3 regions of the Pigmentiphaga soli genome follow, and region 3 is predicted to be linked to each of the others. Evidence: predicted binding sites of a transcription regulator. Region 3 holds the regulator's gene; each other region holds the start of a gene.

The links. Region 3 encodes HrcA, which represses chaperone genes, less so after heat shock. Its sites were predicted from a motif close to TTAGCACTCNNNNNNNNNGAGTGCTAA; they were not measured.
Region 1: the regulator HrcA is predicted to act here: its motif matches at 1,043-1,069, upstream of rpoH (RNA polymerase sigma factor RpoH).
Region 2: the regulator HrcA is predicted to act here: its motif matches at 1,347-1,373, upstream of groES (co-chaperone GroES).

Annotation. Positions count from the first base shown of each region.
Region 1 covers NZ_BAABFO010000002.1:213,151-215,418, reverse strand. The annotation lists gene ABD927_RS03405 (hypothetical protein) at 55-822, opposite strand; gene rpoH (RNA polymerase sigma factor RpoH) at 1,095-2,006, shown strand.
Region 2 covers NZ_BAABFO010000006.1:115,979-118,246, reverse strand. The annotation lists gene groL (chaperonin GroEL) at 1-887, opposite strand, end outside; gene groES (co-chaperone GroES) at 955-1,242, opposite strand; gene ABD927_RS08025 (multidrug effflux MFS transporter) at 1,640-2,268, shown strand, end outside.
Region 3 covers NZ_BAABFO010000005.1:21,310-23,577, reverse strand. The annotation lists gene hemH (ferrochelatase) at 1-928, opposite strand, end outside; gene hrcA (heat-inducible transcriptional repressor HrcA) at 985-1,992, opposite strand; gene ABD927_RS06460 (NAD kinase) at 2,104-2,268, shown strand, end outside.

The DNA of each region.
Region 1 (2,268 bases), on a different contig from region 3:
ATACTGCGCCGCACCACCTGATGCAAGGACTATAATTAGGGGAGTGTCCCTATTTTATATCCTGGTGTCACCCAACTCGCTTTTTATTGGGGACACATTATTGTCTGGCGGATTTTCGAGGGCTGGCGGCGCGTTGTCGGCCGGCGCCTTGCGCGGCCGCCCGCGGCGCGCCGCCACCGGGCGGCGGCTGGCGCTCTGGCTCAGGTCGGCCAGGAAGGCTTCGCCGCCCAGCGCCCACTGCCCTTGCAACGCCTGCTCGATGCGGCGCGCCTGGGTCAGGCCCAGGCCGTCCAGCACCATCCGGCGGTAGACCGCCTGGCGGTCGAACGGCGTGTTGCCGCAGGCCCAGTAGTCGGTGTGGTCGCTTACCAGGCCTTGCGGCGCGGCGCCCATGTGCTGGGCCGCCGACGACCAGCGCCAGTGCTCGCCCTCGGCCACCAGCGCCTGCCGCACGGGCAGCGTTTCCAGCCAGATCAGCGCCGGCAGCACCCAGGCGGCGGGTTCCACCAGCGTGGAGCGGAAACGCCCGGCGTATACCCGGCCGGACCGCAGGTGGGCCGCCAGGCGGCGCCCCAGCGCCTGCAGCAGGGCCGACATGCCGGCCGGGCCGGCCGGCGTGGCCAGCAGCACCAGCTGGTCGGGGGTCAGCACCCAGCCGTGGATGGCCACTTTCTGGGTGCGGGCGTCTTCCGCCAGCCAGGCCACGATGCGGTCCGGCATGTCGGCGCCGGGCGCGGCGCCCGGCATGGCCAGCGGCGATGCGAAGCGGGCCTGGGCCAGATGGGGCAGATCGGGAGCATACAAGCGCGGAAGGCGTGCCATGTCGGACGTCTCCAATTGGGGTCGGATCGGCGCGGCGGGCGCGGCGCTTGCTGGCGCACTAAGCGCGTTTCCGAGAACGATTGCGGGAGTTTCCTGTCTATACCTTAACCGCAGAGCGGTCCGTTGGGTAAGTCAAAGTTTCGAAAACGGCGCATTGCCGTCCCCGCGGTCTTGCAATGCAACAACGATACTTCGCTATCGCTCCAATCGAAAAGTCCCATTAGCACTCCAATCCACCGAGTGCTAACCTTCGTCCAGGAGGTAAGCCATCCATGAAAAGCGCCAATTCATCCAGCATGATCGTCCCCGCCGCCACCAATCCCGGCGCGCTGGCCATGGCGATCGCCAATCCGGGCGCCCTCGGCACGATCGACGCGTACATCGGCGCGGTCAACCGCCTGCCGGTGCTGACGGCAGAACAGGAATCGACCCTGGCGCGCCAGTACCGCGACGGGCAGGACCTCAACGCCGCGCGCGAACTGGTGCTGTCGCACCTGCGCCTGGTCGTGGCGATCGCGCGACAGTACCTGGGCTACGGGCTGCCGCACGCCGACCTGATCCAGGAGGGCAACGTCGGCCTGATGAAGGCGGTCAAGCGGTTCGACCCCGATCGCGGCGTGCGCCTGGTGTCGTTCGCGATCCACTGGATCAAGGCCGAAATCCACGAGTACATCCTGAAGAACTGGCGGCTGGTCAAGGTGGCCACCACCAAGGCGCAGCGCAAGCTGTTCTTCAACCTGCGCAGCATGAAGCGCGAGGCCCATGCGCTCACGCCCGAGCAGGTGGAAGAGATCGCCACCAGCCTCAACGTGCGCCCGCAAGACGTGGCCGAGATGGAAGTGCGGCTGTCCGGCCAGGACATGGCCCTGGAGGGGCGCGGCACGGATGACGGCGAGACCGATTTCGCGCCCATCGCCTACCTGTCCGACGAAGGGCGCAGCGAGCCCAGCCACGTGCTGGAAGACCGCCGGCGCGACCAGCTGCACGGCGAAGGCCTGAGTTCGGCGCTGGAAACGCTGGACGCGCGCTCGCGGCGCATCATCGAGGCCCGCTGGCTGCAGGATGAGGGCGGCTCCACGCTGCAGGAACTGGCCGACGAGTTCGGCGTGTCGGCCGAGCGGATCCGCCAGATCGAGGCGCGCGCGATGACCAAGATGCGCGGCGCGCTGGCGGACTACGCCTGAGGCGCGGCGGCTGTCACAGCCGGTTACTCGAACGCGCGGGAACGCGAAAAAAAACCTGGCGATGCGCGAACTTCCCTACGCGTTGGGTGCCTAATAGACAGGTAGGGCACGATCCGGCGCAACGCCATCGTGTCGGAACCGGGCGGCTCCCCCCCGCTGTCCGGTTTCTGCCGGCGCAGTTTGCCGGCACTAGCCGATACGTCCGCCTCTGTTTTCTCCTCCCTCCCCCCACTCGAGGCGGATAGTTAACGGGACACCTCCA
Region 2 (2,268 bases), on a different contig from region 3:
GTCAGGATGGCGATGTCTTCCAGCAGGGCCTTGCGGCGATCGCCGAAGCCCGGGGCCTTGACGGCGGTGGTCTTCAGGATGCCGCGGATGTTGTTGACCACCAGGGTGGCCAGCGCTTCGCCTTCGACGTCTTCGGCGATGATCAGCAGCGGACGGCTCGACTTGGCGACCTGTTCCAGCACCGGCAGCAGTTCGCGGATGTTGCTGATCTTCTTGTCGTGGATCAGGACGTACGGGTCGTCCAGCGCGGCGACCTGCTTGTCGGGGTTGTTGATGAAGTAGGGCGACAGGTAGCCGCGGTCGAACTGCATGCCCTCGACCACGTCGAGTTCGTTTTCGAGCGACTTGCCGTCTTCGACGGTGATGACGCCTTCCTTGCCGACCTTGTCCATCGCGTCGGCGATGATCTGGCCGATCGAGGCGTCGCTATTGGCCGAGATCGAGCCGACCTGGGCGATTTCCTTGCTGGTGGTGCAGGGCTTGCTGATCTTCTTCAGCTCTTCGATGGCGGCGGCAACGGCCTTGTCGATGCCGCGCTTGAGGTCCATCGGGTTCAGGCCGGCGGTGACGTACTTCAGGCCTTCCAGCACGATGGCCTGGGCCAGCACGGTGGCGGTGGTGGTGCCGTCGCCGGCGTTGTCGCTGGTCTTGGAGGCGACTTCCTTGACGAGCTGGGCGCCCAGGTTCTCGAACTTGTCCTTCAGTTCGATTTCCTTCGCGACCGACACGCCGTCCTTGGTGACGGTGGGGGCGCCGAAGGAGCGCTCGAGCACGACGTTGCGGCCCTTGGGACCGAGCGTGACCTTGACGGCGTTGGCGAGAACGTTGACGCCGCGAACGATGCGGGCGCGGGCGTCGTCGCCGAAGACAACTTGTTTGGCAGCCATGAGATATCCTTGGATTGTGTTTGCGAGATGCGGGGGATCGGGAACAGTGCGGTCCGGCGCGCCGGCCTTACTGGATCACCGCCAGGATCTCTTCTTCGCGAATGACCAGCAGCTCTTCGCCGTCGACCTTCACCGCCTGGCCGGCATACTTGCCGAACAGGACCTTGTCGCCGACCTTGACGTCGACCGGCACGACTTTGCCGTCTTCGGTCTTCTTGCCGGGGCCGACGGCCAGGATTTCACCTTGATCGGGCTTTTCGGCAGCGCTGTCGGGGATGACGATGCCTGAAGCGGTCTTGCGCTCGTTGTCCAGGCGTTTGACGATCACGCGATCGTTCAGAGGACGGAGGGCCATTACAAACTCCTGATATTCAGATGGAGGTCGACAAGTGGGGGCAGGGCGCGGACGCCGCATGCCGGTTTGCGGAGCGCTGGAACGGTCGGCCCTGGGGGCCGTTGTTAGCACTCTCGGCAATCGAGTGCTAATTATAGGGGTCGCATATTAGGCTTTCAAGCGCCCGGCGCCTGGGCTGGTGGAAAACCCCAAGGCGGATGCGAAAAAGGCCATGGCAATGCGCATGGCCTCGACGAAGCACGCAGTGTACGCCGCGGCGGAAGGCCCTTCCACCGGCGTGGCCGTCATCTTGTGACCGGAGGCAACCGGGCGCCGTCGGGACGGGGGCAGCGCCGCGCCGTCGCTTATGCGTCACCCCGCCGCCGGTAGAATGTCCGATTGATCCTTGAGCCCCCTCATGCCTCATTTCGCGTTGACCGTCGTCCTGGCGCTGCTGACGATGGTCGGTCCCCTCGGCATCGACGCCTACCTGCCTTCCATCCCCGCCATCGCGCGCGAATTCGGCGCCACCGACCTGCTGGTGCAGCAGACGCTGAGCTTCTACGTGGGCGGCATGAGCGTGATGATGCTGTTCTACGGCACGCTGTCCGATTCCTACGGCCGCCGGCCGGTGGTGCTGGTGTCGCTGGCGCTGTACTGCATCGCCTCGGTGGCGGCGGCGCTGGCGCCGGGGGTGGTGCCGCTGATCGTGGTGCGCGCGCTGCAGGGCCTGTGCGGCGGCGCCGGCACGATCATCGCCCGCGCCATGGTGCAGGACCGCTTCCGCGGCCACGAGGCGCAGCGGATGATGGCGATGATCACGATGGTGTTCGGCGTGGCGCCGGCGCTGGCGCCTATCATCGGCGGCTGGCTGGAGGCCACCCTGGGCTGGCGCTGGGTGTTCGCCTTTCTGGCCCTGTTCGCGGCGGCCATGTGGTTCACCAGCCGCGCGGTGCTGGCCGAGACCCTGCCGCCCGAGCAGCGCATGCCGTTCCGGCCCGGGCCGATCGCGGCCAGCTACCGCCGCCTGCTGTCGGAGCCGCGCTT
Region 3 (2,268 bases):
GTTCGCGGCCTCCGGCCCGCAAGAAAGCTGCCCGGGCCTGCTGGGCGATCTCTTCCAGGGTTTCGATGCAGTCGGCCACGAAGCCGGGGCAGAACACGTCGGCCTCGGCCACGCCGTCGCGCGCCAGCGCCTGCAGCGTCGGCTCGGTATAGGGTTGCAGCCATTCGGCGGCGCCGAAGCGGCTCTGGAAGGTGACCATGACTTCGCCCTCGGCCAGTTCCAGCCGCTGCGCCAGCAGGCGCGCCGTCTCCAGGCACTGGCCATGGTAGGGGTCGCCCAGCCGCACGCTGCGTTGCGGCAGGCCGTGAAAGCTCAGCACCAGCAGGCGGCCGCGGCCGTTGCGGCGCCAGAAATCGCGCACGCGGGCGGCCAGCGCGCCGATGTAGCCGGGGTCGTCGTGGAACTGGCGCACCATGCGCAGCTCCGGCTGGTCGCGCAGCCGGCCCATGCGCTGCGCCAGCGCGTCGAACACGGTGGCGGTGGTGCTGGCCGAATACTGAGGATACAGCGGCAACGCCAGGATGCGGCCGCAGCCGCGCGCGCGCAAGCCGTCCAGTTCCTGCCCCAGCGAGGGGCTGCCGTAGCGCATGCCCAGCGCCACCTCGACCTCGTGCCCGCGGGCGGCCAGTTCGGCGGCCAGCGCCGCCTGCTGCCGCCGGCTCCAGGCCAGCAGCGGCGATCCTTCCGGCGTCCACACCGAGGCGTAGCGCCGGGCGGCCTCGCGCGGCCGCAGCATCAGCACCGGACCGTGCAGGACCGGCCACCACAGCGCGCGCGGCAGCTCGACCACCCGCGGGTCGGACAGGAATTCCGCCAGATAGCGGCGCACCGCGGCCGGCGTAGGCGCGTCGGGCGTGCCCAGGTTGACCAGCAGCAGGCCGGTGCGGGCGCCATCCCGGGGGGAAGAGGTTTCGGAGGAAAGGGGCATGCGAATCCTGTGGCGGGCGGGCCCCGCGGCGCCCGCCGCGAACCCGGCCGGCGGGCTCAGTGTTGGCTCAAGGCGTTGGACAGCAGCCGGGCGGTAATGTCGACGATGGGAATCACCCGGTCGTAGGACATGCGGGTGGGCCCGATCACCCCCAGCGTGCCGACCACCTTGCCATCGACCCCGTACGGCGCGGTGATGACGCTGACCTCTTCGACCGGCACCAGTTGCGAGTCGCCGCCGATGTAGATCTGCACGCCCTGGGCCCGGCTGGAGACGTCGAGCAGCTGCAGCAGGTCGGTCTTTTTCTCGAACAGCTCGAACATCTTGCGCAGCCGAGCCATGTCGGCCGTCATGTCGGACACGCCCAGCAGGTTCAGCTCGCCCGAGATGACCACCGAGTCGGCCTCGTCGGCCGCCACCTCGGTGCCGGCCTCGACCGCCTGCTGCATCAGGCGGGAGATGTCTTCGCGCAGCTGGCTGAGGTCGCGCTGGAGGGTCTGGCGGACGTCGTCGAACGCCTTGCCGCCGAAATGGGTGTTGAAGAAATTGGCGACCTCGGTCAGTTCGGCGCTGGTGTAGTCGCGCTGCACCGAGAGCATCCGGTTCTGCACATCGCCCTCGGGGGTGACGATGATCAGCAGCACGCGCTTTTCCGACAGGCGCATGAATTCGATCTGGCGGAAGGCCTGGGTGCGCCGGGGGGCCATCACGACGCCGGCGAAGCTCGACAGCTTGGACAGCAGGCCGGCGGCGGCGGCGATCACGCGCTGCGGCTCGGCCGCCGGCAGCAGCCGTTCGATGCGCGAGGCTTCGTCGACCTCGAACGGCTGGACGGTGAGCAGCGTGTCGACGAACATGCGGTAGCCGCGCGGCGTGGGCACGCGGCCGGCCGAGGTGTGCGGGCTATGGATCAGGCCGGAATCTTCCAGGTCGGCCATCACGTTGCGGATGGTGGCCGGCGACAGATCGAACACCTTGGAAAGCGTACGCGAGCCGACGGGCTGCCCATCGCTGATGTATCGTTCTATCAGTGCCTTGAGTAGCGTTCGCGCGCGTTCGTCCATGTCCCTATTGTAGTGGGGTTGCCGCGTTTTTTGCCGCCGGGCCGCGCAACGACAGGTCTTCGGACGTTTTTGTCATCGGCGCGCGCGCGGCCCGGACCTATAATCCAGCCCATGCATTTTCCCACCGTCGCCCTGGTCGGCCGCTACCACGACACCGGCATCGCCGCGCCGCTGCTTGCCGTCGCCCAGATGCTGCGCGATGCCGGCCGCGAAGTGCTGTTCGAGTCCGACACCGCCGCCAATACCGGCGTGACCGGCTACCCGTCGGCCACGGTC